DNA from 3 places in the Nonomuraea sp. NPDC023979 genome. Region 1 is predicted to be linked to each of the others. Evidence: riboswitches for the same ligand, from Rfam matches in the RefSeq annotation. Region 1 holds a riboswitch; each other region holds the start of a gene.
The links. A riboswitch is a leader RNA that binds a small molecule or an ion and turns the genes downstream of it on or off. The one in region 1 is predicted to bind cyclic di-AMP.

Region 1 (9,984 bases):
TACGCCGCTGGAGCGGGTGCGCGCTTTGGCCGACAAGCACGAGGTGCACTGGGACGCCAAGTGGGGCCAGGGCAAGCTGGTCCAGGAGCTGTTCGAGGAGCTGGTCGAGCACACGCTGATCCAGCCCACGTTCGTCATGGACTACCCGCTGGAGACCTCCCCGCTGACCCGGCAGCACCGCGACAACCCGCTGCTCACCGAGAAGTGGGACCTGATCGGGTTCGGCACCGAGCTGGGCACCGCCTACTCGGAGCTGGTCGACCCGATCGAGCAGCGCCGCCGCCTGGTCGAGCAGTCGCTGCTGGCGGCCGGCGGCGACCCGGAGGCCATGCAGCTCGACGAGGACTTCCTCCAGGCGCTGGAGTACGCCATGCCGCCGACGGGCGGCATGGGCGCCGGCATCGACCGGATGATCATGGCTTTCACCGGCAAGAACATCCGCGAGACGATCCTCTTCCCGCTGGTCAAGCCCTCCCGTTGAGCCGCACCGGCAGGGTGGCGAGCCCGCGCAGCACCAGGTTTCCCTTGTACGGCGGCGCGGGCTCGGCCAGCTCCAGCTTCGGCGCCGCCTGAGCCAGGGCGCGCAGCGCGATCTCGCCCTCCAGCCTGGCCAGCGGCGCCCCGAGGCAGAAGTGGATGCCCAGCCCGAAGGCCAGATGCCGGCCCGGCGTCCGCTCCACGTCGAAGCGGTCCGGGTCGGCGAACGCGGCGGGGTCGCGGTTGGCGGCCCCGACCAGCGCCAGCACCGCGCTGCCGGCGGGCACGGCGGTCCCGGCCAGCTCCACGTCCTCCAGCGCCACGCGCATGGTGAGCTGCACGGGCGGGTCGTACCTGAGGACCTCCTCGACCACCTGCTGGGGCGCGTCGGCGGCGCGCCCGAGCACGCCGTGCCTGACCAGGTTGAGCACGCCGTTGCCGATGAGGTTGACGGTCGTCTCGTGTCCGGCCACGAGCAGCAGCACGCAGGTGCCGAGCAGTTCCTGCTCGGTCAGCTCCTCGACCTGGGCGAGCGCGCTGAGCAGGTCGTCGCCGGGCCGCTCGCGCCGCAGCGCGATGAGGCGGCGGAAATACGCGCGGAACTCCTCCCGGTCGTGCTCGGTCCGGGAGATCAGGTCCGGCGGCACGATCGGGTCGAGGCTCCTGGCGAGCGTCTCGCTCCAACCGCGGAAGCGCTCGTGGTCCTCTGGAGGCACGCCGAGCATCTCGCTGATCACCATGACGGGCAGCGGGTAGGCGAACGCGCTCATCAGGTCGGCCTCATCGGGCAGCGCGTCGAGGAGCCCGGCGGTGATGGCCTCGATCCGCGGACGCAGCCGCCTGATCATGCCCGGGGTGAAGGCCCGGCTGACCAGGCCGCGCAGCCGGGTGTGGTCCGGCGGGTTCATCATCAGGAACGAGCGGGGCGGCTCGCCGTCGGGCGGGGCGCCGTGGCCGAACCGGGCGTCACGCAGCACCGCGGAGCAGAGCTCGTGCGTGGTGGCGACGAGGAGCCCGCCGCGGGTCCGCAGCAGCGCGTCGCTCTCGCGCAGCTCGCGGTAACGGGTGTACGGGTCGCGCAGGAAGCCGGGGTCGGAGGGATCGAACCCGAGCATGTCCGTTGGCGTCAAAGGAGCGTAGTCAGGATCGCTGTGATCGATCATCATGCTCCGATAAGTGCCGACATATGGCGAGTACTTCACATACAACGGATCATGTCAACGGAAGAGGTCAAGTGCGGCGAATTTCGTGCTTGACGACGTTTCCTGGATGCGTTTACCGTCTGCGAGGATGTGCCGCTCCGGTCGGGCCCTAGACGTCTCCGGGTGGTGCTGGTGGGGGGAGGGCTCCCGATGGATGTGCTCACAGAAGGCGTTGAACTGAGCCGTGCCGATCTGGCGTTGCTGGCCGAACTGGCCAAGGGCGTCACCGTGGACCGGGTCGGCCGACGCCTTGACATCAGCGGTCGCACCGTGCGGCGAAGACTGCGCGGCATCTGCGACCGCATAGGCGTGGCCACCGCGATCGAGGCGGTGGCCTGGGCTGCCCGCAGGCAGCTCATCTAAGGCCGCTGGCCGGCTCTGGCGCCGCTAGTCGGCGATGCGGACGGCTCCGGCGAAGGGGCGCCGGGCGATGGACGCGATCCGCACCACGTCGCCGGTGCGCGGCGCGTGCACCATCATGCCGCCGCCCAGGTAGATGCCCACGTGGTGCAGGTCGTTGTAGAAGAACACCAGGTCGCCCGCGCGCAGCTCCTCCCTGGAGATGTGCCGGCCGGCGGTCCACTGGTCACCGGTGTAGTGCGGCAGCGAGATGCCCACCTGCTGGTAGGCGGCCATCACCAGTCCGGAGCAGTCGTAGCCGCGCGGCCCTTCGGCGCCCCAGATGTACGGCTTGAGCTGCTGGGTGAGCGCCCACTTGGCGGCCTGGGCGGCCTTGCCCGAGCCCGGGATCGGCAGGTTGACCTTGACCGCCGGGGTGCCCGGCCGGCCGGCCTCGCCGAGCGCGCGCCTGAACAGGTTGCTCTCGACCTTGCCGACGAGCTTGACGATCCGGTCGCGCTTGGCGTCGAGGTCCTTGACGATCTTCGAGACCTCGGTGATGCGGGCCTTGGCGCCGGCGCGGGCCCGCTCGGCCGCCTGCATCGCCTTGGTGAGCTGGAGGATCTCCTCGCCCTGCTGCTGCTGGATCGCGTAGTTGGTGGCCGCCAGGTCGAGGTAGCCCTCGGGGTCGTCGGAGTTGACGAACGCCAGGGTGCCCGACAGGCCGCCGTTGATGTAGGTGGTCTGCGCGAGCAGGATCGCCTTGGAGCGCTTGTCGGCCAGCTCGGCCTCGCTGGCGGCCAGCGTCTTCTTGGCGTTGTCGGCGGCCTTCTGGGCCGTCTTGAGCTTCTCCCGCTGGCCGTTGTACTGCTCGGCCAGCGTCTCGATCTCCAGGTGCATCTCCTCGACCTGCTCGGAGAGCTCCTTGAGCGAAGGCTTGGGGTCGGCGGAGGCTGGTGAGCCCAGGGGCAGAGCGAGGACCAGTGCGGCCACGGCGGCCAAGCCGACGACACCGAATCGCTTCTTGCCAGAGCGCCTGTCCAACCAAGCTCCTTCCGTTGACGCCTACCGGGTTAGCTGACGGGTTCGGGCCGGAGCAGCCCTACCGAGCGTGGCTCGGATTCACCCCTGGCAGCGGGTTGACGCCGCCGGCGGGTCCCCGGCTCCCCTCGCGGGGATTGGGCGTGTCGACCGCGCGGTGTGCGCGGGTGACATCGTCGCTGGACACTAATGCACTCCTGGTTCCTGCTCAACCGGAACTGCCGAGTCTGTAGAGGTTTCACAACCGACGGGTCACAAGGTGATCTCGTGGCGAGCCGTACAGAAAAGACTTTATGCCCTCTTTGCCCCAAGTTCGCCCGATCGTGAAACTGTAGGAATCGTGCAATCCGGAGCGTGCACGCACAGTGACGGTCCGGGAGTTTGGGTCGAGCCGTAATGGGGTCTGTACTCTGGATGGCCATGGAGCAGGTCGCCGAGCTAGCGGTCCCCGAGACCGAAGTGCTCGTCAGGCGCGCGCGGACCAGGGACGTCAGGGCGATCAAGCTCCTGGTCGACACCTACGCCGGCGTCGGGCGCAAGATGCTGGAGAAGGCCACCGTCACGCTGTACGAGGACGTCCAGGAGTTCTGGGTGGCCGAGCGGGGCGGCGAGGTCGTCGGCTGTGGCGCGTTGCACGTGCTCTGGGAGGATCTGGCCGAGATCCGCACCGTGGCCGTGCACCCCTCGGCCCGGGGTTTCGGCATCGGCCATCGCGTGGTCTCGGCTCTCATCAGGACCGCTCGGGAGCTTGGGCTGGAACGTGTATTTTGTCTCACTTTCGAGGTGGACTTCTTCGCGAGGCACGGGTTCCGTACGATCCAGGGCACGCCCGTCTCACCCGAGGTGTACGCCGAACTCCTGGCCTCGTACGACGAGGGCGTCGCGGAGTTCCTCGACCTCGAACACGTCAAGCCGAACACCCTGGGCAACACACGCATGCTGCTCCACTTGACATCGGGTGACGCGGACCTTGACTGCCGAGAAAGGTGATTGTTGATACCTATGTCGATACGTTGGGCAGGACAGGCATGTGCCCTGACACGTGCCACATGCGCACTCGAAGCGAGGTGACACGGTGAGCACAGGACAGCCGCCGTATCCACAGGACGATTCCCCCGAGAACTCCCCTGAATACGGCCAGAACGCAGGACGCCCTCAAGGGCAGCCCGACCCCGACGCGACGGTCGTCGGCTACCGCGTGGACGACCCCTACGGCCAGCAGCCCCCCTACGGCCAGCAGCAGGGTTACGGCCAGCAGCCCCAGTACGGCCAGCAGCCCCAGCAGGGCTACGGCCAGCAGCAGGGTTACGGCCAGCAGCCGCAGTACGGCCAGCCGGACTACGGCCAGCAGCAGGGCTACGGTCAGCAGCCGCAGTACGGTCAGCAACCGCAGTCCCAGCCGGGTTACGGCCAGCAGCCCCCGTCGGGCCAGCAGCCCCAGTACGGCCAGCCCGACTACGGCCAGCAGCAGCAGTATGGTCAGCAGCCGCAGTCCCAGCCCGACTACGGCCAGCAGCAATATGGTCAGCAGCCGCAGTCCCAGCCCGACTACGGCCAGCAGCAATATGGTCAGCAGCCGCAGTCCCAGCCCGACTACGGCCAGGGTTACGCCCAGCAGCCGCAGTCGCAGCCGGGTTACGGCCAGCAGCCGCAGTACGGCCAGCCGGACTACGGTCAGCAGCAGGGCTACGGCCAGCAGCCGCAGTCGCAGCCGGGTTACGGCCAGCAGCAGTACGGTCAGCCCGACTACGGCCAGCAGCAGGGCTACGGGCAGCAGCAGTACGGCCAGCAGCCCCAGTACGGGCAGCAGCAGTACGGCCAGCCCGCCTACGGTCAGCAGCAGGGCTACGGCCAGCCCCAGTACGGGCAGCAGTACGGCCAGCCGGTGGGCATCCAGCCGCCCGGCGCCCCCGCGCCGCTGGCGGAGTGGTGGCAGCGCCTGGTGGCGAGGATCGTCGACGGCCTGATCTTCGGCGTCGTCTACTTCATCATCAACCTCATCCTGGGCATCTTTTTTGTCGTCAGCTACAACTCGGTCACCGGCGTCACGACGGGTATCGCGAGCTCCCTCATCGTCGGCGTCATCCAGTACCTCCTCCTGGCCGCGCTCTACGTGGCCTACGACTTCTTCATGACGAAGATGAGCGGCCAGACCGTCGGCAAGATGGTCATGGGCATCAAGGTCGTCCAGGTGGGTCATGCGATGCCGTCCGGCGGGCTGCCCAACGACGCCGCGCTCAAGCGGGCCGGCGGGACCTGGGGCGGCTACGTCCTGGGCGTCATCCCGCTCCTCGGCCCGCTTCTCGGCGGCGTCCTCGTTCTGCTGAACGCGGCTTCCCAGCTCTGGGACAAGCCGCTGCAGCAGACGTTCGCCGACAAGTTCGCGAACACCGTGGTGGTCAAGATCAAGTAAGTCTCAGCAACAGCGAAACAGGGGCCGGCATCCCGCCGGCCTCTGTTTTGTGTGTACGAGCCGTACCAGAATGGGGGGACGCCGAGGGCCGCCGAACGGACGAGGTGAGGTTATGGCCGCGACACCCGAGACCGGCGTGCTGCCGGCGGAATGGTGGGAACGGCTCGTCGCCCGCCTCATTGAAGCGCTCGTGTTCGGAGTCTTCTATTACATTCTGTTCATTGCGCTATGGGGCGTCTTCCGGACTGTCGGGGTGCTGGACGCGTTCGAGGGGCGGTTGCCCGGCGTGTTCGCGTGGGTGGGCGCCGGCCTGGGTTATACGGTCTATGACTGGGTCGCACTTTCCCGGGGTGGGCGCACCTTCGGCAAGGCGATCATGGGGATTCGGGTGGACCCGGAGGGTCTTCCGGCGCGGGTCCGGCTGAAACGCGCCCTGCTCTATCCGGCGCCTGCCATGCTGATGGGCATTCCGGTGGCCAATCTGCTGGCCGGAATGTTCGTGTTTGGTGTCGGCCTGCTCATCTTGATCGACAAGCCGCTCCAGCGCGGGCCGCATGACAGGCTGGCCGGAACGCTGGTCGTAAAAGATCTTCGTTGAGGGTTCCGTACCTGCGCTGATGGCTTTTCGCAAAATTTCCGCTTGATCCGGTAAGGAGCCTGGAGAGACTGGCATTAGGCTATGAGGCGTCCGGGTTGCCGGATGTTGGGGCGCCTGCCAGGCTATGGGCATCTCTGTGCCGCTATGGTCGTGTGTGGGCGGCTGTCGCCTCGAGTGACACGAGGTCCGCCAGGCTCGCGCCGGTCCCGCAGCCTGTGTATAAAGCGCCCCTGAAACCCCGTCAGCCGTGGAGGCGAGGCCGAATGGAAGCCGTAACAGAGGTATTGTCAGCGCTCATCCCGCCCGTCGTCGTGGGCGGCGCCTTCATCTTTGGCGTCGTGAAGTTGGTGCGGCACGAGGGCTCCGGCCGGCGGCCAAACCGCCAGGATCAGGCCGAGAACCGCAACTGATCGGCCGCTCAGCCGAATCCCGTGGCGCTGAATTGTCTTAACGTCTTTCCGGGTATATGTTTGGGCGAGCGAATGAAACAATGCTCCGGGAAAGGATTGCGTAGATGGCCAAGCAGATCCAGGAGATTCTCATCGATGACCTCGATGGGGGCGAGGCCAATGAGACGGTCAGCTTCGCTATTGACGGCTCCACCTATGAGATTGACCTCAGCGACCTTAACGCCAAGAAGCTGAGGGACGCTCTGACGCCTTTCGTGCAGCACGCCCGCAGGGCGGGCGCCGTATCCACGCGCCGTCGCGGGCGTGGCGGGCAGCGGGCGATGAGCCGCGAGAAGAGCGCCGAGATCCGTCAGTGGGCCAAGGCCCACGGCCTTCCGGTCAGCGAGCGGGGCCGCATCGCCTCCACCGTCGTCGAGAAGTACGAAGCGGCTCACTAAGGAGCCGATCTCCTGACCATGCGCTTATGCCGTTCGCCTAGGACCCCGGCGGCCGCCATAAGCGCATGATCATTTCTGCCATTATCTCAAATGGTGGACATCGGGATTTGTTGATCTTCTGATCCGCCCCTTAAGTGGGCGTTTGGGTCCATTTACGCGGGCGTGGTGCCGGTGTATGTCCCGACTCCGCGCCCGTACTGATCGGTAACGCGGCTGACCAGATGCCCCGTTCCGGTCACGCCCTGCCTTGCATTGCGTCCTCGTTCCGGTCACGCTCGGGTCGGCATTGAGGCCCCCGTTCCGCTCACGCTCGGGCCGGCATTGAGCTCCCTGTTCCGGTCACGCTTGGCCTGGCATTGGAGCAGGACATACGATGGAAGACAGGACGCGGCGTCCACCGCGATCGGGCGCGGCCGCCCCTGGCTCGCCCCCGCGTCCGCAGCCGATCCGTACCGTTCCGGTCGCGCCGCTCCCGGCGAATTTCGAGCCACTTCACCCGGGCGCCCTAAACCTCGTTCGCTGGTGGCGTATCGGGAACACGTGACCCCCGAACAGTAGTTGGATGGAGGGTGAACGCCCTGCTCTCGGGGAACGTGTCTGCTATAGAGCGCGTCAGCGGCAGTGGGCACGGTTCGCCGAGCCAGGGCTAGCATGCGGGATGACGGGACCGGATTTACCGGCCTGACTGACCGCTCTGTGAGGAGCGACGAGATGTTCGAGAGGTTCACCGACCGAGCAAGGCGTGTTGTCGTCCTGGCCCAAGAAGAGGCCAGGATGCTCAACCACAACTACATCGGCACTGAGCACATTCTTCTTGGTTTGATCCATGAAGGTGAAGGCGTAGCCGCCAAGGCTCTGGAGAGCCTGGGCATCAGCCTTGAGGGTGTGCGTCAGCAGGTCGAGGAGATCATCGGCCAGGGCCAGTCGGCTCCGTCGGGGCACATTCCGTTCACCCCGCGGGCCAAGAAGGTCCTCGAGCTGTCGCTCCGTGAGGCTTTGCAACTGGGTCACAACTACATCGGCACCGAGCACATCCTGCTCGGGCTCATCCGTGAGGGTGAGGGTGTGGCGGCTCAGGTGCTGGTCAAGCTTGGAGCTGATCTCAACCGTGTCCGGCAGCAGGTCATCCAGTTGCTCCACGGTTACCAGGGCAAGGAGCCGGCGGCAGCGGGTGGCCCGCAGGAGTCGGCCCCGTCGACCTCCCTGGTGCTCGACCAGTTCGGCCGCAACCTGACCCAGGCCGCCCGCGAGGGCAAGCTGGATCCGGTCATCGGCCGTGAGAAGGAGATCGAGCGGGTCATGCAGGTCCTCTCCCGGAGGACCAAGAACAACCCGGTTCTGATCGGCGAGCCCGGCGTCGGCAAGACCGCCGTCGTCGAGGGCCTGTCGCAGAAGATCGTCAGGGGCGAGGTGCCCGAGACGCTGAAGGACAAGCAGCTCTACACGCTTGACCTCGGTGCCCTGGTCGCCGGCTCGCGCTACCGCGGTGACTTCGAGGAGCGCCTGAAGAAGGTGCTCAAGGAGATCCGCACGCGCGGCGACATCATCCTGTTCATCGACGAGCTGCACACGCTCGTGGGTGCGGGCGCCGCGGAGGGCGCGATCGACGCCGCCAGCATCCTCAAGCCGATGCTGGCCCGCGGCGAGCTGCAGACCATCGGCGCCACCACGCTCGACGAATACCGCAAGTACCTCGAGAAGGACGCGGCGCTCGAGCGCCGGTTCCAGCCGATCCAGGTGGCCGAGCCGTCGCTCAGCCACACGATCGAGATCCTCAAGGGTCTGCGCGACCGCTACGAGGCGCACCACCGCGTGTCGATCACCGATGGCGCGCTGGTCGCCGCCGCGCAGCTGGCCGACCGCTACATCAGCGACCGCTACCTGCCCGACAAGGCGATCGACCTCATCGACGAGGCCGGTTCGCGGATGCGCATCCGCCGGATGACCGCTCCGCCGGACCTGCGCGAGTACGACGAGAAGATCGCCAACGTCCGCCGCGACAAGGAGTCCGCGATCGACGCGCAGGACTTCGAGAAGGCGGCTGCCCTCCGCGACCAGGAGAAGCAGCTCCAGCTCAAGCGCGAGCGGCGGGAGAAGGAGTGGAAGGCCGGCGACATGGACGTCGTCGCCGAGGTCACCGAGGAGCTCATCGCCGAGGTCCTCGCCACGGCCACCGGCATCCCGGTCTTCAAGCTCACCGAGGAGGAGTCGCAGCGCCTGCTCCGCATGGAGGACGAGCTCCACAAGCGGATCATCGGCCAGGACGACGCCATCAAGGGCCTGTCGCGCTCCATCCGGCGCACCCGCGCCGGTCTGAAGGACCCGCGGCGTCCCGGTGGCTCGTTCATCTTCGCGGGCCCGTCCGGTGTCGGTAAGACCGAGCTGGCCAGGACCCTCGCGGAGTTCCTGTTCGGTGACGAGGACGCGCTGATCTCGCTGGACATGTCCGAGTTCATGGAGAAGCACACCGTCTCCAGGCTGTTCGGCTCGCCTCCCGGCTACGTCGGCTACGAGGAGGGCGGCCAGCTCACCGAGAAGGTGCGGCGCAAGCCGTTCTCCGTGGTGCTCTTCGACGAGATCGAGAAGGCGCACGCCGACATCTTCAACTCGCTGCTGCAGATCCTGGAAGACGGTCGCCTGACCGACGCCCAGGGTCGCGTGGTCGACTTCAAGAACACGGTCATCATCATGACCACCAACCTCGGCACCCGCGACATCTCCAAGGGGATCGGGGTCGGGTTCGCGAAGTCCAACGACGCCGACTCCAACTACGACCGGATGAAGGCCAAGGTCCAGGAAGAGCTCAAGCAGCACTTCCGGCCCGAGTTCCTCAACCGTGTCGACGACATCGTGGTCTTCCACCAGCTGACGCCGAAGGAGATCATCCAGATCGTCGATCTGATGCTCACCCAGGTCAGCGCCCGGCTGAAGGACCGCGACATGGGGCTCGAGGTCTCCCCGGAGGCCAAGCAGCTGCTGGCGGACCGCGGTTACGACCCGGTCATGGGCGCCCGGCCGCTGCGCCGGACCATCCAGCGCGAGCTGGAGGACTCCCTGTCGGAGAAGA
Region 2 (9,984 bases), on a different contig from region 1:
CCTGATGACCCTCGCCGAGATCCGCGACGCGCCCGAGCCCGTCCAGGCCGTCGAGCAGGCGCTGGGCGTGCTGTCCTGCCTCGCCGTCTGGCTGCGCCGCCGATGGCCGGTCGCGCTCGCGCTGGTCACCTTGACCCTGTCCTCCTCGCTGCTGCTCATCGGCGGGGCGGCCGTGGTCGCCCTGTTCACCGTCGCCGTCCACCGGCCGTTCAAAATCTCCGGGCCGGTCGCGCTGCTCGGCGTCCTCACCCTGGCGCCCAACGCGATGATCTGGCCCGACGCCGAGCTCGGCTGGCTCGGCACGTTCGTCTTCGGGCTGGCGATCCTGCTGACCGTGTTCGCCTGGGGCATCGTCATACGGGCCAGGCGGCAGCTCGTCTGGTCCCTCCGGCAGCGCGCTGACGGGGCCGCCGAGGAGGCCAGACGGCTGGAGCGCGAGCGGATCGCCCGCGAGATGCACGACGTGCTCGCGCACCGCCTGTCGATGCTCAGCCTGCACGCCGGCGCGCTCGAGTTCCGTCCCGGGGCGCCGGAGGCCGAGGTCGCCCGCGCCGCCGGCGCCATCCGCCAGGGCGCCCACCAGGCGCTCCAGGACCTGCGGGAGGTCATCGGGGTGCTGCGCCACTCCGGCGCGCCCGCCGACGACCCCGTCCCCGACCGGCCCCAGCCCACCCTCGACGACCTCCCCGCGCTGGTGGCCGAATGCCGCCGCGCGGGCCTCGACGTCCGCCTCGACCTGCACGTGGACCCGCCTGCCGAGGTGTCCGCAGAAGCGCCCTCCGACGTACGCGCCGCCGCGCCTGTCGTTGTGTCCACGGACGCGCCCGTTGCCGTGCCCGCCATCGTGCCTGCCGACGTGCCCGCCGCCCTTCCCACCGGCGCGCCCCCTGTCGGACCGGCCGCTGGAGGGTTTGCGCCGTCCGAGATGCCCGCGTCGCCCGAAGGGCCCGCGCCGTACGGAGGGCAGCGGTTGCCCGAGGCGTTGGGGCGCAACGTCTACCGGATCGTGCAGGAGGCGCTCACCAACGCGCGCAAGCATGCGGGCGGGGCACCGGCCACCGTGACGGTGACGGGTGCGCCGGGGCGTGGGCTGTCGGCCGAGGTACGCAACGCGCTGGGGTCCAGGCACAACGCACTCGGGTCGCGGCATGCCGCCCGCATCCCGGGCGCGGGGGCCGGGCTCATCGGGCTGGCCGAGCGGGCTGAGCTCGCGGGCGGCCGGTTGGAGCACGGGCCGACGCCGGACGGCGAGTTCGTGGTGCGTGCCTGGCTGCCGTGGCCTTGCCCGGAGGAGAGCGCATGACGGACCCGATCCCGGGCCGGGTTCCCGAACCGACCTGCCGCCCGACTCCCGGGCCGACGTCCCGCCCGGCCTCCGGGCCGACCTGCCGACCGGCCTCCGGACCGGTCCCTGGAGCAACCGCCAGGCCGATCCCGGGGCGGGCCGCCGGGTCGGCCTCCGGACCGGTCCCGGAGCGATGCCGGGGCGGCCGCCGAACCGATCTCCGGACCGACCCCACAGCGGGTTCCTGGACCGGTCGCTGGGCCCCTCCCGGGGCCATGAGCGGGGCGGAGAGCGGGGTGACGGCCGGGGCGGTGAGCGGGCTGACAAGGGCGACAGGCGGGGTGATGAGCGAGTCAAGGAGTGGGCCGTCGGCCGGGTCGGCGGCTGGGTCGATTCGGGTGCTGATCGTTGATGATGACGCGCTGGTGCGGGCCGGGCTGGCGATGATCCTGGGCGGCGTGGACGGGATCGAGATCGTGGGCGAGGCGGGTGACGGGGCGCAGGTGCCGCCGCTGGTCGCCGAGCACCGGCCCGACGTGGTGCTGATGGACATCAGGATGCCCGGCGTCGACGGACTGGCCGCGACCGAGGCGCTGCGGGCGACCAAGGCGCCGCCGGAGGTCGTGGTGCTGACCACGTTCCACGCTGACGCGCAGGTGCTGCGGGCGCTGCGCGCGGGTGCCGCCGGATTCCTGCTCAAGGACATCCCGCCCGTCGAGCTGGTGGCCGCGATCAGGAAGGTGGCCGCGGGGGAGCCGATCCTGTCGCCCGCCGTCACCCGGCAGCTCATCACCCACGTGTCGCACGGCGGCGCTGTCGGACGGGCCGAGCGGGCGCGCGGGCTGCTGGCCCGGCTCAGCGAGCGCGAGCGTGAGGTGGCGCTGGCGGTCGGGCGGGGCAGGTCCAACGCGGAGATCGGCCGCGAGCTGTACATGAGCGTGCCCACGGTCAAGGCGCATGTTTCGCGCATCCTTACCAAACTGGCGCTGAACAACCGGGTCCAGATCGCGCTGCTGGTCTACGACGCGAGCTGACGGGGCTGGGATTCCAGCTTTCCCGGGCTCTGTCGCAGCGGAGCCGTCCAGGCAGGCCACCGGTCCGTGAGGCGTACCGGCCGGAGGCGAGGCTGGGAGCGGGGATTTGGGGGCGGGGCTGGGGCGCCGTAGCTGGGGCGTGGGTGTCGGGTCCGCGAGGGCCGTGCCGGGTCCGGAGGGTGCCCTGCCAGGCCAGGAGGGTGCCGTGCCGGGTCCGGGGGATGCTGTGCAGGATCCCTGGGGGACTGTGCGGGGTCCCGGCAGCGCCGTGTGGGCATCGGCGGGGTCAGGCCCTGGGGTTGCCGTGTCGGCTACGCGGGGTGCCGGGCCTGGGGGTGCCGCGTCCGGTCCCGGGGAGGGGGAGGGGCCGGGTCCGACTCCGTGCGTGCTGTGGTCGGGCCTGTGCGGGCTGTGCCGGGTTCGGAGAGGGTGCTGCTGGGGCCTGTGGGGGCTGCGTGTGGGGGTGCGAGGGTTGGACGAGCGCTTGTCCCATCTTGGGTGGCCGTTACGGACAGGTAGCGGGCAGCCGTACCCTTGTCTGAAAGGGCATGTCATGAAGGGACAGTGGGATGAGTTCAGCGGGTGAAGGCCTGTCTCGCCCGCTTCCCGAGCAGGTGCGGCTCAATGTGGTCGACCTCGCGGCCCAGGTTCTCGGTTCGATGCCCGCTGTGGCGGTGCCGGCGCCGTTGCGTGGCATCGCCAAGTTCGACCCGCGTAAGCGTGCCCGGCTGGGCAGTGCGCCGATCGCCGCGCAGTTGGAGAACGACAAGAAGTTCCGCGAGGTGGTCGCCGAGTCGGTGGCCTCCGGCTGGCCGGAGCTGGTGGCCTCGCTGGCCGAGGGCAACGTGCCGCCCGCCGCCGATCCGGTGCTGGTCGCCGCCGCGGCTTATCTCACGCGGCCGCCCGGCTGGGCCGACATGGTGGAGTCGGCCCGCGCCGACCTGGAGCAGTCCGCCGCCGCGGCCGAGGGGTCGGAGCGCGAGGAGGTCGTCTCCCGGCTGCGTGAGCAGCTCGCCGCGCAGAAGAGCGCGGCCAAGGAGGAGGCCGAGCGGCTGCGTGAGCAGTTGAAGGCGGCCCGCGGCGAGAACTCCGAGCTGCGCCGCAAGCTGCACGAGGCCCGCGAGCGCGCGAAGGGCGCGGTGCGGCGGGCCGAGGAGATGGAGCAGGCCGCGGAGGAGGCCAGGCACGCCGCCACGGCCGCCGGCAGCGCGGGGGAGTCGGAGCTGCGGCGGTTGCGTGAGCGCCTGGCCGATGTGGAGAAGCAGCTCGAAGCCTCGCGCCGGGCCGCGCGTGAGGGCCGCAGCGTCGAGGACGCGCGCATCCGGGTGCTGCTCGACGCGCTGCAGGACGCCTCGGCGGGGCTGCGCAGGGAGCTGGCGCTGCCCACCATGATCAGCCGGCCGGCCGACTCGGTCGCGGCGCTCACCGGTGAGCGGCCGGGTGTGCGCGGCGTGCCCGCCCGCGCGCTGGCCGACGACGACCCGCAGCTGCTCGATCAGCTTCTGGCGCTGCCGCAGGTGCATCTGATCATCGACGGCTACAACGTGACCAAGTCCGGCTACGGCACGCTCACGCTCGCCGACCAGCGCGCCCGCCTGATGACCGGGCTCGGCGGGCTGGTCGCGCAGACGCGCGTCGAGGTGACCGTGGTGTTCGACGGCGCCGAGCTCAACTCTCCGGTGCAGGTGGTGGCGCCGCGCGGGGTGCGGGTGCTGTTCAGCGCGCCGGGTGAGATCGCCGACGACCTGATCCGCCAGCTCGTCCGGGCCGAGCCGCCCGGCCGGGCGATCGCCGTGGTGTCCTCCGACCGCGAGGTGGCCGAGTCCGTCAGGCGGATGGGCGCCAGGCCCGTTCCGTCCGCGCTGCTGCTGAGGCGGCTCGGTCGCGCATAGATGACGAATATGGCGTTTAGGTGAGGATTACTCGCCACTTCTGTACTATTTCGCCCCGAGGATGATCCCCTGGGAGGCGACGCTGTGAGGTTGGGCCGGGTGCCGCTGGCCGCGGGTCTGGTGTTCGGACTGGTGATGACCCCCGTCGGAGGGGTGCTGGCCGATCCCAAGCCGACTCTCGCGCAGGCGAGAGCGAAGCTCGACAAGCTCAACGACAAGGCCGACAAGGTCGTGGACCGCTACAACACGGCCACCGAGAAGTACAAAGAGGCCAAGGCGCGCTACAGCCGGCTGAACGACACGTACAAGCGCAAGCTGGCGACCGTCGCGGATCTGCGCGGCGAGGTCGTCAACATGGCCGTCGAGACGTACAAGCTGGGGGGCGACTTCTCGACCCTGCCCACCATGATGACCAGCGACGATCCGGCCGATCTGCTGTACGGGATGGCGTTACGCGGGCAGCTCGCGCAGGAGCGCACCCAGAAGCTCGCCGCCTTCGACCGGGCGAACCGGGGGCTGAAGACCGACCGTGACCGCGCCGAGGAGGCGCTGGCCGCGGCCGACAAGGAGCGGGACGCGGTCAAGAAGGACCGGGCGGAGATCCTGGACCTCATCAAGGACCAGAAGAAGCTCCTCGACCGGCTGGGCGCGTACAAGGCGGGCAATCCCAACAGCACCGGCCTCAAGTACACGGGTCCCGCCTCGGGCAACGCCGCGGCCGTGCTGCGCTTCGCGTACGCGCAGGTCGGCAAGCCGTACGTGTTCGGCGGCACCGGGCCGGGCGGCTACGACTGCTCGGGGCTCACGCAGGCCGCCTGGCGGGCCGGTGGCGTTTCGCTGCCGCGCACGACCTGGCAGCAGTGGTCGTGGGGCGCCAGCCGCAAGGTGTCGCTCAACGCGCTGGAGCCCGGCGACCTGATCTTCAGCGAGGGCCTCGGGCACGTGAGCATCTATGCGGGCGGCGGCAAGATCGTGCATGCGCCGCAGACGGGTGACGTGGTGAAGGTGGTCACACTCTCGTCGTACGGGCGCCGTCTCGTGGGCGCCGTACGCCCCTGACAAGACGGGGTCGGCCCAAGTGTGAGGAGGGTCACACTTGGGTAACGAAACCCGCTGCTCCGGCGGGGGATGAGGACCTGACTCCCGGCGTGTCTGATCTTTACTCGCTTACTCAGGCTTTGCCATTACGTGACTTTTCGGCGTAACTTCTGGCGTCGCGGCGTTCCAGCCAGGACGCCCGCCGGTCACCATCGGGTCCCCCGATGTTCGACAGAGAGAATCATCCGCCGGTCACCGCGGCCAGCGCCCCCGAGGCGCGAAGACGCGGCGGTGGCCTGCCGAGTCCGTGCAGCCAGGAGGCACGGAGCCGGGGACCCAACGATCCCGTACGCGGTGATCAGGGGTGAATCGGCGCGTTCAGCGCCGTAGGGCGACTTCCAGGCCCGAATCCGTCAGCTAACCCGGTAGGCGTTCGTGGAAGCCCCTAGGAGCAATCCTGTCTACCCTCTCGCACAACCCCCGTCTGTCCCGTCTCGCCCTGAGTGGCGTAGCGCTGATCACCGTGACGGCCGGAGGTCTGGTCGTCCACGCCCCGGCGGCGCAGGCGGCGACGACGAATGAGTTCGCCACCACTGCGGTGACCAAGACGGAGAAGTCCGTCAAGTCGTCGAAGGTGGCCAAGGTCGCTCGGCAGAAGGCCAAGGCCCGCAAGGCCGTGGCCGTGGCCAAGAAGCAGATCGGCGACCCGTACCGTTACGGCGCCACCGGCCCCGGGTCGTTCGACTGCTCGGGCCTCGTCCAGTACGCCTGGAAGAAGGCCGGGGTGAAGATCCCGCGCGTGACGAACAGCCAGTTCGCGCGCATCAGGAAGAAGGTCTCCTACAAGCACCTGCAGCCGGGTGACCTGATGTTCTTCCGCGGGCTCGGGCACGTGGGCATGTACGTCGGCGACGGCAAGATGGTCCACTCGCCGAGAACGGGCCAGCGCGTGCGTGTCGAGAAGCTTCGCGGCTGGCGCAAGGCGTCGTTCGCGGGCGCGGTGCGTCCCGGTCTGTGACCTGCGCCGAAGGCCCCGTCCCCGACCCGGGACGGGGCCTTCGGCCTTCCCGGGCGACGCTCAGGATCGGCGGCTACGATCGGGCAGCGTGTCCGACAGGGGGTCCGGCAGCGGGCCTGGAAATGGGCCCGGCAGCACGTCCGGCAAGGGGCTCGGCGGCGCGCCCGGCGGCGCGCCCGGCAGAGCGCCCGGCAGCACGTCCGGGAGGGTGTCCGAGTGGATGCGCCGGCGGGTCGTGCCGGTGGTGCTGCTGGTTGTCGCGGCGTTCCTGGCCGGTGGGTCCGGCCCGGTCCCGGGGCCGGGAGGCGCCGCCATCGAGGCGGGGGTGCTCGCCGGCGTGCGGGCGCGCTGGGGCGACGGGCTCGACGTCGTACGCGGTGAGCGGTCGCTCGTCGCCGGGCAGGACGCGCCCCCCGGGCTGCTGGCGGACCTGGCGCGCCGGGCCGACACCGCGGGACGGCGGGTCGGGGGAGTGCTGGGCGGCGACGTCCGGGCCGTGGTCCTGGTGCCCGCCTCGGCGCGGGAGGCCGCCGCGCTGGCCGGCGTCGCGTCGGTCGACGGGCTGGCGGCGGTGGCCGACCGGGGACGCGTGATCGTGGTGCCCGAGCACTTCGCCCGGCTCACCCCGGTCGGGCGTGACGTCGTGCTGGCGCACGAGCTGACCCACGTGGCCGCCGGGACCGACGGGCTGCCCGTCTGGCTGTACGAGGGCTTCGCCGACTACGTGGCCTACCGGGACGCCGGGCTGCCCGTCGAGGTGGCCGCCGCCGAGTTGGCCGCCGAGGTGCGGGCCGGGCGGACGCCGTCCGATCTGCCGGACGGGGCCGACTTCGTCCCCGGGGCCGACGCGGGCCGGCTCGCCCGCGCGTACCAGGAAGCCTGGCTGGTGTGTCGCTTCGTCGCCGCGCGCTGGGGTGAGAAGAGCCTGGTGAGGCTCTACCGTGATGCCCAGACGTACGGCGCCGGCCGGGCGCTGGCCTCGCTGGGGCTCTCGGCGGGCACGCTGACCCGGCTGTGGCGCGCGTACGTCCGGGACCGACTGGCGTGAGGGGACGCGACATGGACGACCGGCAGGAACGGCGCGAGACGACCGAACAGGACGTCGGCCCGCCCGCCACCCGCGCCCTCCAGAGGGCGGACGTCGCCGAGCCGTCGCCCGAGACGGGGGACGAGGACGTGGCCGGGGACGGGGACGGGCACGTGACAGGCGACGGGGGCGGGCGTGAGGCGAGGCTGCGGCGGGAGGCCGGGGCCGGGCTGGCCGTGCTGGGGGCGGTGATCGCCGGGGTGGTGGCGTTCACGACGCCGTGGACGGCGCTGCCCGCCGGGGCGCCCGAGGTGATGCCCGACCCGGCGCGTGACTTCGGCGCCGCCGAGATCGCCCGCTCGCAGGCGTTCGACGCGGCCACCAGCGTGCCGAGCTACCTGTCGCTGGGCGTCACGCTGGTGTTCGCCGGGCTGCTCGTGGCCACGCCGCTCGGCGCGAGGCTGCTGGGATGGCTGCGGGGCCCGTGGTGGGCGCGGGTGCTGCTGGGCGTCCTCGTGCTCACGGTGATCGAGGAGGCCGTACGGTGGCCGCTCGGCATGTGGTTCGAGGGCACGCTGCGCGACTTCGGGCTGTCCACGCAGGACTGGGCGGCCTGGACGGGCGACCGGCTCAAGAGCGTCGGCATCAACGCGGCCCTGCTGGCCGTCATGGTGCTGGCCGTGGTGGCGCTGGCGCGGCGGGTCCGGCGCTGGTGGATCCCGGCCGCCGCCGGGGCGTTCGCGCTGACCGTGGGGGCGTCGTTCGTCTACCCGGTGGTGTTCGAGCCGGTGTTCAACGACTTCCACGCCATGCCGGACTCGCCGCTGCGCGCCAACCTGATGGCGATGGCCGAGCGTGACGGGGTGCCGGTGGAGGACGTGCTGGTGGCCGACGCCTCGCGCCGGACGACCGCGCTGAACGCCTACGTCTCGGGGTTCGGCGCGACCCGCCGGATCGTCGTCTACGACACGCTGCTCAAGGCGCCGCCGCGTGAGGTGGAGCTGGTGGTGGCGCACGAGCTCGGCCACGCGAAGAACCGCGACGTCCTGCACGGCACGCTCGTCGGGGCGCTCGGCGCGGCGCTGGGGGCGGTCCTGCTGTTCCTGGTGTTCGGAGCGGCACGGCGGCGTACGGGCGGCGCGCCGATCACCGATCCCCGGGCGGTGGGCGTGGTGCTGGGGCTGATGACGCTGGCGACGTTCCTGTCCGGCCCGGCGCAGAACGTGATCAGCCGCCACATCGAGGCCAGGGCCGACGCGCACGCCCTGGACCTGACGGGCGACCCGGCCACGTTCGTCGCGATGCAGAAACGCCTGGCAACAGCCAATATTTCCGACTTGTCGCCAGATGCGGTGGAATATGTGCTCTATGCCTCCCATCCCACGGCTGCCCAGCGGATCGCCATGGCCCGCTCCTGGGCCGAGCTGAACGGCCGCCCCCAGCCGTGAGCGCACCTCGCCGGGTGGTCGTCGTCACCAACGACTTCCCGCCGCGCCCCGGCGGCATCCAGTCGTTCGTGCACGGCCTGGCCCTGCGCACCCCCGGCGTGGCCGTCTACGCCCCGGCCTGGCCCGGCTGCGCCGAGTTCGACCGGCGGCAGCCGTACCGGGTCGTCCGGCACCCGGGCCGGCTGATGCTGCCGACGCCCGCCGTCGCCCGGCGGGCTGCGCGGCTGGTGGCCGAGCACGGCGCCGACACCGTCGTGTTCGGCGCGGCGGCGCCGCTCGGCCTGCTCGCGCCGCGCCTGCGCGCGGCTGGCGCGCGGCGGATCGTCATGCTCACGCACGGCCACGAGGCGTCCTGGGCGGGCGCGCCGGGGTTCCGCTCGGTGCTGCGCCGCATCGCCGGCCACGCCGACGTGGTCACCTACCTCGGCCCCTACACCCGCGCCCGGCTGGCGCCGGTCGTCCCCGAGGACAAGCTGGTACGGCTGGCCCCCGGCGTGGACGTGACGCAGTTCCGGCCCGACGTGGAGCCCCGGCGGCCCGGCGGCGGGCCGGTGGTGGTGTGCGTGTCCCGGCTGGTGCCGCGCAAAGGGCAGGACCAGCTCATCAGAGCCTGGCCGAGGGTCCTGCGCGAGGTGCCGGGCGCGGTGCTGCTGCTGGTCGGCGGCGGCCCGCACCGGCGCAGGCTGGAGCGGCTGGCCGCGGGCAGCCCGTCGATCGTGTTCACCGGCAGCGTCCCGGCCGCCGACCTGCCCGGCTACTACGCGGCCGGCGACGTGTTCGCGATGCCGTGCCGTACCCGGTGGGGCGGGGTCGACGTGGAAGGGCTCGGGATCGTGTTCCTGGAGGCGTCGGCGACGGGGCTGCCGGTGGTGGCGGGCGCGTCCGGAGGCGCGCCCGAGGCGGTGCGGCACGGCGAGACCGGCCTGGTCGTCGACGGCCGCGACACCGGGGAGGTGGCCGCGGCCCTGATCGAGCTGCTGAGCGCGCCCGAGCGGGCGCGGAAGCTGGGCGAGGCCGGCCGCGACTGGATCGCCGCCGAATGGTCGTGGGACCGGGTCGCCGACCGCTTCCGCGCCCTGCTGTGATCCTCCCTGCCTGATCACCCCTTCGTGGACCCGAGCGTGAGCCCGGCGACGAACTGCTTGTGCAGGAGCTGGAAGACGATCAGCGTCGGCAGCGCGACCAGCACCGACCCGGCCGCCAGCAGGTTGTAGTCGGTGAAGAACTGGCCGCGCAGGTTGT
Region 3 (9,984 bases), on a different contig from region 1:
GTAGTAGATGGGGAAGGCGGACAGCAGCAGGGCCACGGCCAGCACGACCTTGGTGAGAGCCCCCGCTTCCCACAGGCGGCCGGTCGGTTGTCCGGCGGTCATCGCGCACCCCCGATGCGGCGAGTGAAGAAGTAGTTGATCATCGTGCCGATGAGGATCAGCACGAACAGCAGCCAGGCCGCCGCGGAGGCGTAGCCGATCTCGAAGCTGCCCCGGAAGGCCTGCTCCACGATGAACATCGCCACCGTCTGGTACTGGCCGGTGGTGCCGCCGGTCATCATCTGCTCGCCCTCGAACGTCACCGGCTCGGTGAACAGCGTCAGGCCGCCGATGGTGGAGATGAAGACCACGAACACGATCGTCGGGCGCAGCATCGGCAGCGTGATCTGCCAGAACTGCCGCCGGGCCGACGCGCCGTCGATGGCGGCGGCCTCGTACAGGTCCTTGGGGATCGTCTGCATCGCGGCGAGCAGGATGATCGCGTTGTAGCCGGTCCAGCGCCAGTCGACCATCGTGGCGATGGCGATCCAGGACGACCACTTCTCGTTCTGCCAGGCGATCGGCTCGATGCCCACCAGGCCGAGGGCCCAGTTGAACAGGCCGTAGTCACGGCTGTAGAGCTGGCTGAAGATGACGGCCACCGCGACCACCGAGGTGATCATCGGCAGCAGCACGCCGAGGCGCAGCAGCAGCCGGCCGCGCAGTCTCTTGTTCAGCGCGTTGGCCAGCACCAGCGACAGGATCAGCTGCGGGACGGTGGCCAGCACGAACATGCCGACCGTGTTGAACACCGCGTTCCAGAACTCGGCGTCGGCGATCAGCTCGGCGTAGTTGCCGAGGCCGGCGAAGGTCCGGTCCCCGGCCAGCTCGGCGTCGTGCAGCGACAGCCAGAGCGTGTAGACCAGGGGGAAGATCCCGAATACGGCGAAGAGCAGGAAGTAAGGGGACACCAGGAGATACGGCATCCCCTTGATGTCGAAGCGGGCCATACGCCGCCTGGGCGCCGCCCGCCTGCCGGACGCGTGCCGCGGCGGCGCGAGTTGGAGAGTCATGAAGGGCCTTTCGAGCCGGGGCGGGAGTGAGGTGGCGTCCGCCGCGGGGGAGGACGCCACCCGTTTCCTTCAGGCGAGCCGTCAGCCGGCTGCCTTGACGCCCGCTTCGACGAACTTGGTCCAGGCCTCGTCGTAGCCGATGGCGCCCTGGTCCATGCCCTCGAGCACCTTCTCCACCGAGGTCTTGACCTGGGCGTGCTTTTCGCCGAGGAACACCGGCTGCAGGTCCTTGACCGAGGCCGCGAAGATCTCGCCCGTCGGCACGTCGTTGAAGTACTCGTTCTTCAGGCCCGCCACCTCAGGGTCCTGCTGGGCCGGGATGGAGCTCGGGAACGCGCCCGCCTCCTTGAAGGCCGCCACGTGGCCCTCCTTGCCCGTCAGGTAGTTGAGCACCTGCGCGGCTTCCTTCGGGTGCTTGGTCTGCTTGGGGATGGCCAGCCAGGAGCCGCCCCAGTTGCCCGACCCGCCCGGCACGGCCGCGACGTCCCAGTTGCCCTTGTTCTCGTCACCGGCCGCGCCGGAGATCACGCCGAGCATCCACGACGGGCAGCCCATGGTGGCGAAGTCGCCGCCCTTGATGGCCTTGTTCCACGGCGGGCTGAACGCCTGCAGCTTGGCCGTCAGGCCCTGCTGGCTGAACTTCTGCACCCAGTCGAAGGACGTCTTGACCGCCGGGTTCGTCTCCAGCACGAGCTGGTTGCTCTTGTCGAAGTAGGAGACGTTGCCGTTCTTCGGCGCCTCCTGCGACAGGATCACGTTGTAGATGGTGTTCGGGCCGTCCATCCACTTGGCGTCCTTGTTGGCGGCCTGGAACTTCTTGCCGGCCTCCAGGTACGCGTCCCAGGTCGGCCAGAGCTTGGCGACCTCCTCGCGGTCGGTCGGCAGCCCCGCCTTCTCGAACAGGTCCTTGCGGTAGCACATGGTCATGCCGCCGATGTCGGTGCCGAGCGCGAACAGCTTGCCGTCGGCGTTGACGCCCGCCTCCCACTTGGCCGCCGGGAAGTCGGCCTTGCGGTCCTGCAGCCCGTGCTCGCCCAGGTCGGTGAAGAACTGCGGCCGGGCGGCCATCAGGCCCATCGCGCCCTCGTCGATGCCGACGATGTCGCCGGCGCCGCTGCCCGCCTGCAGGCGCTGGAGCAGCTGCGGCAGGTAGACGTCCTCGAACCGGTCGGTCAGGTTCGTGTACTTGATCTGGATGTTCGGGTGCTCGGCGTTCCACTTCTCGACGGCGGCGTCGTAACCGAAGTTCTCGCCACCGCCGAAGGTGTGCACATTGATCGTGACAGGCTCTGCCGCCGCCGTCGTCTCACCGGCCCCGGCCGGCGTCGTCGTGCCGCCGCCGCCACACGCGGCCGTCGCGACGGCCAGCGCCGCGACCATGACACCGGAAACAGCAAAGCGCTTGTGGTTCGTCATTCCGTACCCCTTTTGGGTGTGGATCGTGGGAGGTGCATCGCGGGGTGAGCCGCGAGAGGAAGGTCTTTGGGAGCGCTCCCACAAAGAGTGCCCGTACGGCGTGCGGACGTCAACGTCCCGAAACTCAACCGTTACCTATGGGGTGTTTCGGGCCACTAGAAGCGGATTTTTCACCTTAAAGGGCTCATATAGCCCTTTGGGAGCGCTCCCATCTCATGCGCACCTATTCCACACCACTCCGGGCAGCCCACCCCGGCGGCGGCGCGGATCAGCCGCAGGCCAGGGCGCGCTCCTCCAGCAGCCGCCGCTCCCGGCCGTTGCGCGTCAGCCCCGCCGCCCGCACGAACTCCGCCCGCGCCTCCGCCAGCCGGCCCAGCCGGAACAGCAGATCCCCGCGCACGCTCGGCAGCAGGTGGTAGCCGCGCATCGCGGGCTCCCCGGCGATCTGGTCCACCAGCTCCAGCCCCACCGCCGGGCCGTACGCCATCGCCAGCGCCACCGCCCGGTTCAGCTCCACCACCGGCGAGCGCGACAGGCGCGCCAGCTCCTCGTACAGCGCCGCGATCCGCGCCCAGTCGGTCTCCTCCGCCGTCAGCGCGCGCGCGTGACAGGCGGCGATCGCCGCCTGCAACGTGTACGGCCCCATCCCCCCGCCCGCATCCCCGCCCGCATCCCCGCCCGCAGCCTCGCCCAGGTCCCCGCCCCGGTCCCCGCTCAGCTCCTCGGCCCGCGCCAGCGCCGCCAGGCCGCGGCCGATGAGCAGCCGGTCCCAGCGCGCCCGGTTCTGCTCCAGCAGCAGCACCGGCTCGCCCGACGGCCCCACCCGCGCCGCCGCCCGCGACGCCTGGATCTCCATCAGCGCCACCAGCCCGTGCACCTCCGCCTCCTTCGGCATCAGCCCGGCCAGCACCCGCCCCAGCCGCAGCGCGTCCTCGCACAGCCCCGGCCGCATCCAGTCGTCACCCGCCGTCGCCGAGTAGCCCTCGTTGAAGATCAGGTAGATGACCTCCAGCACCGACGACAGCCGATCCGCCAGCTCAGCGCCCTCCGGCACCTCGAACGGCACCCCGCGCTCCGCCAGCGTCCGCTTGGCCCGCACCACCCGCTGCGCCATCGTCGCCTCCGGCACCAGGAACGCCCGCGCGATCTCGTCCGTCGACAGCCCGCCCAGCACCCGCAACGTCAGCGCCACCCGCGCCTCCGTCGACAGCACCGGATGGCACGCCGTGAACACCAGCCGCAGCAGGTCGTCCTCGATCTCCTCGACGCCCGGCAGCTCCGTCTCGTCGTCCAGCTCCCGGCCCAGCTCGACCAGCTTGCGCTCGAACCGCTCCCGCCGCCGGATCATGTCCACCGCCCGGCGCTTGCCCACGGTCATCAGCCAGGCGCCCGGATTGCGCGGCACCCCCTCCCGCGGCCACTGCTCCAGCGCCGCCACCAGCGCGTCCTGCGCCAGCTCCTCCGCCAGGCCGACGTCACGCACCATCCCGGCCAGCCCGGCGATCACCCGGGCCGCCTCGATCCGCCACACCGCCTCAATGGCCCGATGAGTCTCCGACGCCGTCACCCGCCCATGACAACAGCCCCACCCGCTTACTCGCAACCCAAGCGCTCTCTCGTGGGACGCACCCCTTCCACCACACGGCCCCTGCCGCTCCGTGGGGGCACGCCTCCCTGAGGCGGCGGCTTCCCACGAGGCGGCGGCTGCGCCGCACCACGCGGCCCGCAACCCACCAGCACCGCCCAGCCCAGCAGCCGGGTCGGACCGTCCGGGGTACGGGCGGCCGGTGGGGCCGCGCCCCCGGGAGCCGGGCACCGGAGGGGCTGGGTCCGGCCTGCCGGTGGGGCCGGGCTGTCCGGGGCGCGCGCCGCCGGTGGGGCCGCGCCCCTGGGGGGCCCGACCGGGATCGCCGGTGGGGTGGGGCCGCCCCGGCGGAGGCCGCCAGAGGGCCGGATTGCCCGAGGCGCCCCTTCCGGGGTTGCCGCCATCCTGGGGCTTTCCGCCTGCCCCGGCGGGGGGTGGCCTCCCCGGGAGGGGCCGCCGCAGCGGGGTCGCCTCCCGCGGGGGCGTCGCTCTCGGACGGTCAGGGCTCAGGTGGGGAGTCGAGAGCGGCGCGGATGACGGCGTGGCGTTGGGCGGTTTCGGGGGTCAGGGAGGTCTCGGGCATGTCCGAGGGGTCGAAGACCTGCCAGACGTCCAGGCCGACGCCGTCGTGGCCGGGCGGGACGGGGACGCGCAGGGCCCATTCGAGCGCCTCCTCCCGCGACTTGACCTGGATGAGCCAGAAGCCGGCGATGAGCTCCTTGGCCTCGGCGAACGGCCCGTCGATGACGCGGGCCTTGCCGCCGCTGTAGGCGATGCGGGCGCCGCGCGAGCTGGGGTGGAGCCCTTCGGCGGCGAGCAGGACGCCCGCTTTCACGAGCGACTCGTTGAAGGCCGTCATGTTGTCGACGAGCTCCTGGCTCGGCAGGGCGCCGGCCTCGGTCTCCTCGCTGGCCTTGCCGACGATCAGGAATTTCACGGTGCGTTCTCCTCGTCCAGGCGGTGAAGCGGGCTCCCGGCGAGCCTGCCACACCTGTGCGTCGTCCCGGAGGGGGCCGGATCGACACGGGGAGGGGAGAAAACGCGGAAGCGCGCGCCCGGGGGAGGGGCGCGCGCTTCGCCAGGGGGAGGGTCAGGCGGCGTACGAGGGGTAGCCGTAGCCGACGACCTGGGACTTGGGCCGGACGCGCTCCTCGACCTTGCCGTTGCCGGTGTTGCCCTCGATCGTGGAGATCGTGCCGTCGCCGTTGTCCTTGACGACGAAGCCGACGTGCTGGATGGCGCTGATGCTCTTGCTGCCGTTCCAGGCGAAGAAGACGACGGCGCCGGGCTTGGCCTCGGTGCCCCAGCGGTCGTTGGCGGCGAACCACTTGGCGTGGGTGACGGTGTAGGCGTCCCAGCCGACCTGCGGGCGGGCGCCGGTCTGCTCGCCGACCCAGGAGACGAACATGGAGCACCAGGGGGCGTTGAGGTAGGCGCTGGGGTTGCCGCCGTCGCGGGCGACGGTCTCGAGGGCGCGCTTGGAGCTGGCGTACCACTCCTGGAACTTGGTGCCGCCGCCGTAGGCGTTCTCGGAGGTGCCGACCTGGGCCTTGGCCAGGGCCAGGACCTGGGAGGCGGTGACGTTGACCTGGTTGGCGCCGGCCCTGGTCTGCGTGGACTCGGACATGGTCTGGGTCTCGACCTGGTGGCCGGGCTCGGCGGCCTGGGCGGGGAGTGCGGTGGTCATCCCGGCGCCGAGTCCGGCGGCCAGGACGGTTGCGCCGAGGGTGGCGCGGAGGGAGGCGCCGGCGCGGGGGTGAAGCTTCTTCGGGGCACGGGTAAGACGGTGCTTCGCCATCGAGGGGATTACTCCTTGCTTCCATGCCGCTTACCGGGTTAGCTGACGGGTTCGGGCGTGGAAGCTGCCCTACGGCACACAAGGTGCCGATTCACCCCAAAGGACATGGGTCCCCGGCTCCGCGCAAGGCGGATTCAGCGGTCACAGGACGATCCTGTGAGTGTTGTGCGATGGTTGGCAACGACCGGACAAACCGGACGTAAGCCGCGAATGCGCCATAAGGTAATACATCCGCCAAGGCATTACAAGTCGATAAAGTTGCAGCTAGGCGAGTTGCCCGCGCGCGTCGGCCAGGAGCCCCATCATGGCAAGGGATTCGTCAAGAGGCATGATCGCGCTCTCGGTCCGGTTCTCGGCCAGCGCGTCCCGCACCTCGCGCAGCTCCCCGGCGTAGCCGTTGTCGGCCGGGTCGAGCTCGTGCTCCTCGGTCTCCATCGACGGCCCGCTGAGCACCACCCGCCGGGGCGCCCAGAACGGCGCGTCCAGGTCGGCGCGCATCCCGGTGCCCACGATGCTGGCCGAATTGGGGAAGTGCGCGAGCAGCGAGGTGTCGACCAGCGCCCGCCGGCCGCCCGGGTAGACGAGCACCCCGCCCGCCTCCGCGTCGACCCCGTTGGGCGCCAGCGCGCCCGTCAGGTGCATGGACTCGGGCATGCCGAGGAACAGCTGGGCCAGCCCCAGGGGATAGATGCCCAGGTCGAGCAGCGCGCCCCCGCCCAGCTCGGGCGCCCACAGCCGGTGCGCGGGATCGTACGGCAGCGCGAACCCGAACGAGGCCCGCACCGAGCGGATCTCCCCGAAGCGCGGGTCGTCCTTGAGCATGCGCACCAGCGGGTTGAACCGCATCCACATGGCCTCCATCAGGAAGACCCCGGCCTCGCGGGCCAGGCGGACCATGCGCTCGGCGTCGGCCAGGCTCGCCGCCAGCGGCTTCTCGCACAGCACCGCCTTGCCCGCCGCGATCGCGGCCTCGGCCACCTCCAGGTGCTGGGCGTGCGGGGTCGCCACGTAGACGGCGTCGACGGCCGGGTCGGCGCACAGCTCGGCGTAGGAGCCGTGGGCGGACTCGGCGCCCAGCGTCGCCGCCAGCGCCTTGGCCCGGCCCAGGTCGCGGGAGCCGACGGCGGCCACCCGCATGCCCGGCTCCGCCGCGATGACCGCCCCCACGGTCCTGGCGATGCCGCCCGTCGCCGCGATGCCCCACGCTAGATCTCGCACGCGGAAGATCGTACTGATTCATCCGCGGACGCGAAACCTGACCGGTTTCACCTCACGGGAACACGTCCGGGTCCGGGCCCAGCCGGCGGCCCGCGTTCAGGGCGCCGATGGCGGCCATGTCCTCCCGGTCGAGCGTGAAGTCGAAGACCGCGATGTTCTCCTTGATCCGCGCCGGCGTGACGGACTTGGGGATGACGATGTTGCCGAGCTGGATGTGCCAGCGCAGCACGATCTGCGCGGGCGTGCGGCCGTGCTTGTCGGCCAGCACCGCCAGCGCGGGCTCCGACAGCAGCCCCTTGCCCTGCCCGAGCGGGCTCCAGGCCTGCGTGAGGATGCCGTTCTTGTCGTGGAACTCGCGCAGCTCGCGCTGCTGGAAGTACGGGTGCAGCTCGATCTGGTTGATGCACGGCGGCACGTCGGCCTCGTCGAGCAGCCGCTCCAGCGTCTCGACGGTGAAGTTGGACACGCCGATGGCCTTGGCACGGCCGTCCCGGTAGACCTTCTCCAGCGCGCGCCACGCCTGGACGTACTTGTCCTGCCGCTGCGCCGGCCAGTGGATCAGGTAGAGGTCGACGTAGTCGAGGCCGAGCCTGCCCAGGCTCTCCTCGAAGGCCTGCTCGGCGCGGTCGTGGTCGTTGTTCCACAGCTTCGTGGTGACGAACAGCTTCTCCCGCGGGATGCCGGAGGCGCGCACCGCCCGCCCGACGCCGGCCTCGTTGCGGTAGAGCTTGGCGGTGTCGATGTGGCGGTAGCCGCATGCGAGCGCGGTCGTGACCGCCTGCTCCGCCTCGTCGTCGGGCACCTGCCAGACGCCGAGCCCCAGCTGCGGGATCTCCACGCCGTCTCTGTATAGCCGTAGCGAGTTCATACCCTCCATTGTTCACGTGCCGTTCCGAGCGGCTTAAGCCGCCCGGGCTAGCTTGAAGCGGTCGTGAACGGGCCATCACCTGGCTGGGAGAACATCAGTGGTCAAACGGGCGTCGGCCTGGGTGGAGTCGCCGCTCCAGATGCTGTGCGCCGTCGAGGCCCACCATGCCGGGCTGCTGGGGCCGTCGGCCGAGGTCGTGCCGCGCGCGGGGCTGCGCGCGCTGCGGGTGACGCGGCGCGAGCTGCGCCGCCTGCCGCTGCCCGACGGCCTGGAGCTGGCCGAGCCGCGCGAGCGCATGCCGCGCCGGCCGTCGGCCGTCGGTGACGCGTTCTCGGGCAAGGTGCAGCTGCGCTGGCTGACGGCCCATCCGGGCCGCGTCGTCGTGGTCGACGACGGGCTGGCCACGATCCGGCTGCTGGAGCTGCTGGCGGCGGGCCCGTACCGGCCCCTGCTGCGGGCGCGCGCCCACCCCGGGCTGCTGCGCACGGCGCTCGGGCTGGCCGCGGCCCTCAGGCTGCGCGCCGGCCGGGTGACGGTGTTCACCGCGCTGCCGGTCTCCCGCGAGCTGGACAAGGCGGTCACCGAGGCGGGCGTCGACCTGGTGCGCCACGACTTCGCCTGGCTGCGCGGCCAGCCGCCGAGCGACCCCGGCCCGGCGGAGCGCACCGTGGTGCTCGGCACCTCGCTGGTGCGCAACGGGCTGGTGCGCCGCGACCGCTACCTGACCTGGCTGACCGAGCTGGCCGCGCGCGAGCCGCTCGCCTACTACCCGCACCGCCGCGAGGACCCGGTGGACGTGGCGCTGATCCGAGAGCGTCCCGGCATCACCGTGCACGAGGCCGGGCTGCCCGCCGAGCTGCGGCTGCGCGGCCTCGACCCGGGGCAGCGGGTGCTCAGCCTGCCGTCCACCGCGATCTCCTCGCTGCGCGTGCTGCTGAGCCCGCGCGGGGTGGCGGTGGAGCCCGTCGAGGTGCCCGACGACTGGTGGACCAGCAGAGCGGCCCCCGCTCTGCGCTCGCATCTGACGGAAGTGACAGGAGTGACCGGGTGAGGGTGCTGGCGATAGCCGACTCCGACTCGTATCTGAAATGGGCGGCCTGCCTGCTCGGCGACCTGCCGGCGGGCTGCGCGAGCGAGCTCGTCGTGGTGCGCACGCCGATCGCGCCGTCCGCCGACCAGATCGCCGCGGCGGTGGGCGAGCTGCCCGCGCCGCCGGTGCTGACGGCCAGGGCGGTGCGCCGGCTGGCGGAACGGTCCAGGCCGGACGCGATCCTCGTGGCGTGCACCGGGCCGGTGGTGGACGTGCTCGTCTCGGGCGTGCTCGACGGGCTGCGGCCCCGGCCGGTGTTCGTCACCGGGCTGCCGGGCATCTCGGTGCCGGCCACGGACAAGGCGTGGATCTACCGCAGCGGCTGCGACCTGTTCGTGGTGCACAGCGAGCGGGAGGTGGCCGAGTTCGCCGCCGTGGCCGCCCGGCTGAGCGGGGGAGGGGCGGTCGGGCTGGCCAGGCTGCCGTTCCTGCGCCCGGCCCCCGGGCGCGGCGGCGGCGACCGGGTGGTGTTCGCCACCCAGGCCAAGGTGCCGCGCGCCCGCGAGGAGCGCGAGCGGGTGCTGCGCGGGCTGGCCGAGCTGGCCGCGGCGCGGCCCGACCTGGACGTGGTGGTGAAGCTGCGCGCCCTGGAGGACGAGCAGCAGACGCACCGCGAGCGCCACCACTACCAGCGGCTCTGGCGGGAGCTCGGCGAGCCGGGCCGGCTGCGGTTCGAGGCGGGCTCGATGCGCGAGCACCTGGCGCACGCGGCCGGGTTCGTCACCGTCAGCTCGACGGCCGCGCTGGAGGCGATCGCGCAGGACGTGCCGCTCATCGTGCTCAGCGACTTCGGCGTGAACGCCGAGATGATCAACCTGGTGTTCGAGGGCAGCGGCCTGCTCGGCACCCTGGACGACCTGGCGCGCGGCGACTTCCGGCGGGCCGAGCCGCGCTGGACCGCCGCCAACTACTTCCACCCGGCCGGGCGCGACGACTGGACGGGCCTGCTGACCGGGC

Region 2: another riboswitch for cyclic di-AMP. It lies ahead of AB0G11_RS16060 (C40 family peptidase); the one in region 1 lies ahead of AB0G11_RS00985 (NlpC/P60 family protein).
Region 3: another riboswitch for cyclic di-AMP. It lies ahead of AB0G11_RS33205 (CHAP domain-containing protein); the one in region 1 lies ahead of AB0G11_RS00985 (NlpC/P60 family protein).

What each region holds. Positions count from the first base shown of each region.
Region 1 is NZ_JBEZZG010000001.1:186,954-196,937, forward strand. Features, by position in the region: gene lysX (bifunctional lysylphosphatidylglycerol synthetase/lysine--tRNA ligase LysX) at 1-481, shown strand, start outside; gene AB0G11_RS00975 (cytochrome P450) at 465-1,592, opposite strand; gene AB0G11_RS00980 (LuxR C-terminal-related transcriptional regulator) at 1,830-2,042, shown strand; gene AB0G11_RS00985 (NlpC/P60 family protein) at 2,067-3,062, opposite strand; cyclic di-AMP (ydaO/yuaA leader) riboswitch at 3,066-3,213, opposite strand; gene AB0G11_RS00990 (amino-acid N-acetyltransferase) at 3,480-4,049, shown strand; gene AB0G11_RS00995 (RDD family protein) at 4,135-5,472, shown strand; gene AB0G11_RS01000 (RDD family protein) at 5,585-6,070, shown strand; gene AB0G11_RS01005 (Lsr2 family protein) at 6,585-6,917, shown strand; gene AB0G11_RS01010 (ATP-dependent Clp protease ATP-binding subunit) at 7,629-9,984, shown strand, end outside.
Region 2 is NZ_JBEZZG010000007.1:178,416-188,399, forward strand. Features, by position in the region: gene AB0G11_RS16040 (histidine kinase) at 1-1,303, shown strand, start outside; gene AB0G11_RS16045 (response regulator transcription factor) at 1,630-2,319, shown strand; gene AB0G11_RS16050 (NYN domain-containing protein) at 2,946-4,211, shown strand; gene AB0G11_RS16055 (NlpC/P60 family protein) at 4,296-5,270, shown strand; cyclic di-AMP (ydaO/yuaA leader) riboswitch at 5,537-5,696, shown strand; gene AB0G11_RS16060 (C40 family peptidase) at 5,773-6,267, shown strand; gene AB0G11_RS16065 (hypothetical protein) at 6,356-7,315, shown strand; gene AB0G11_RS16070 (M48 family metallopeptidase) at 7,327-8,742, shown strand; gene AB0G11_RS16075 (glycosyltransferase family 4 protein) at 8,739-9,827, shown strand; gene AB0G11_RS16080 (carbohydrate ABC transporter permease) at 9,842-9,984, opposite strand, start outside.
Region 3 is NZ_JBEZZG010000024.1:89,046-99,029, forward strand. Features, by position in the region: gene AB0G11_RS33180 (carbohydrate ABC transporter permease) at 1-102, opposite strand, end outside; gene AB0G11_RS33185 (sugar ABC transporter permease) at 99-1,052, opposite strand; gene AB0G11_RS33190 (extracellular solute-binding protein) at 1,134-2,468, opposite strand; gene AB0G11_RS33195 (RNA polymerase sigma factor) at 2,737-4,035, opposite strand; gene AB0G11_RS33200 (YciI family protein) at 4,553-4,990, opposite strand; gene AB0G11_RS33205 (CHAP domain-containing protein) at 5,144-5,851, opposite strand; cyclic di-AMP (ydaO/yuaA leader) riboswitch at 5,864-6,001, opposite strand; gene AB0G11_RS33210 (Gfo/Idh/MocA family oxidoreductase) at 6,116-7,069, opposite strand; gene AB0G11_RS33215 (aldo/keto reductase) at 7,122-7,937, opposite strand; gene AB0G11_RS33220 (hypothetical protein) at 8,035-8,988, shown strand; gene AB0G11_RS33225 (DUF6716 putative glycosyltransferase) at 8,985-9,984, shown strand, end outside.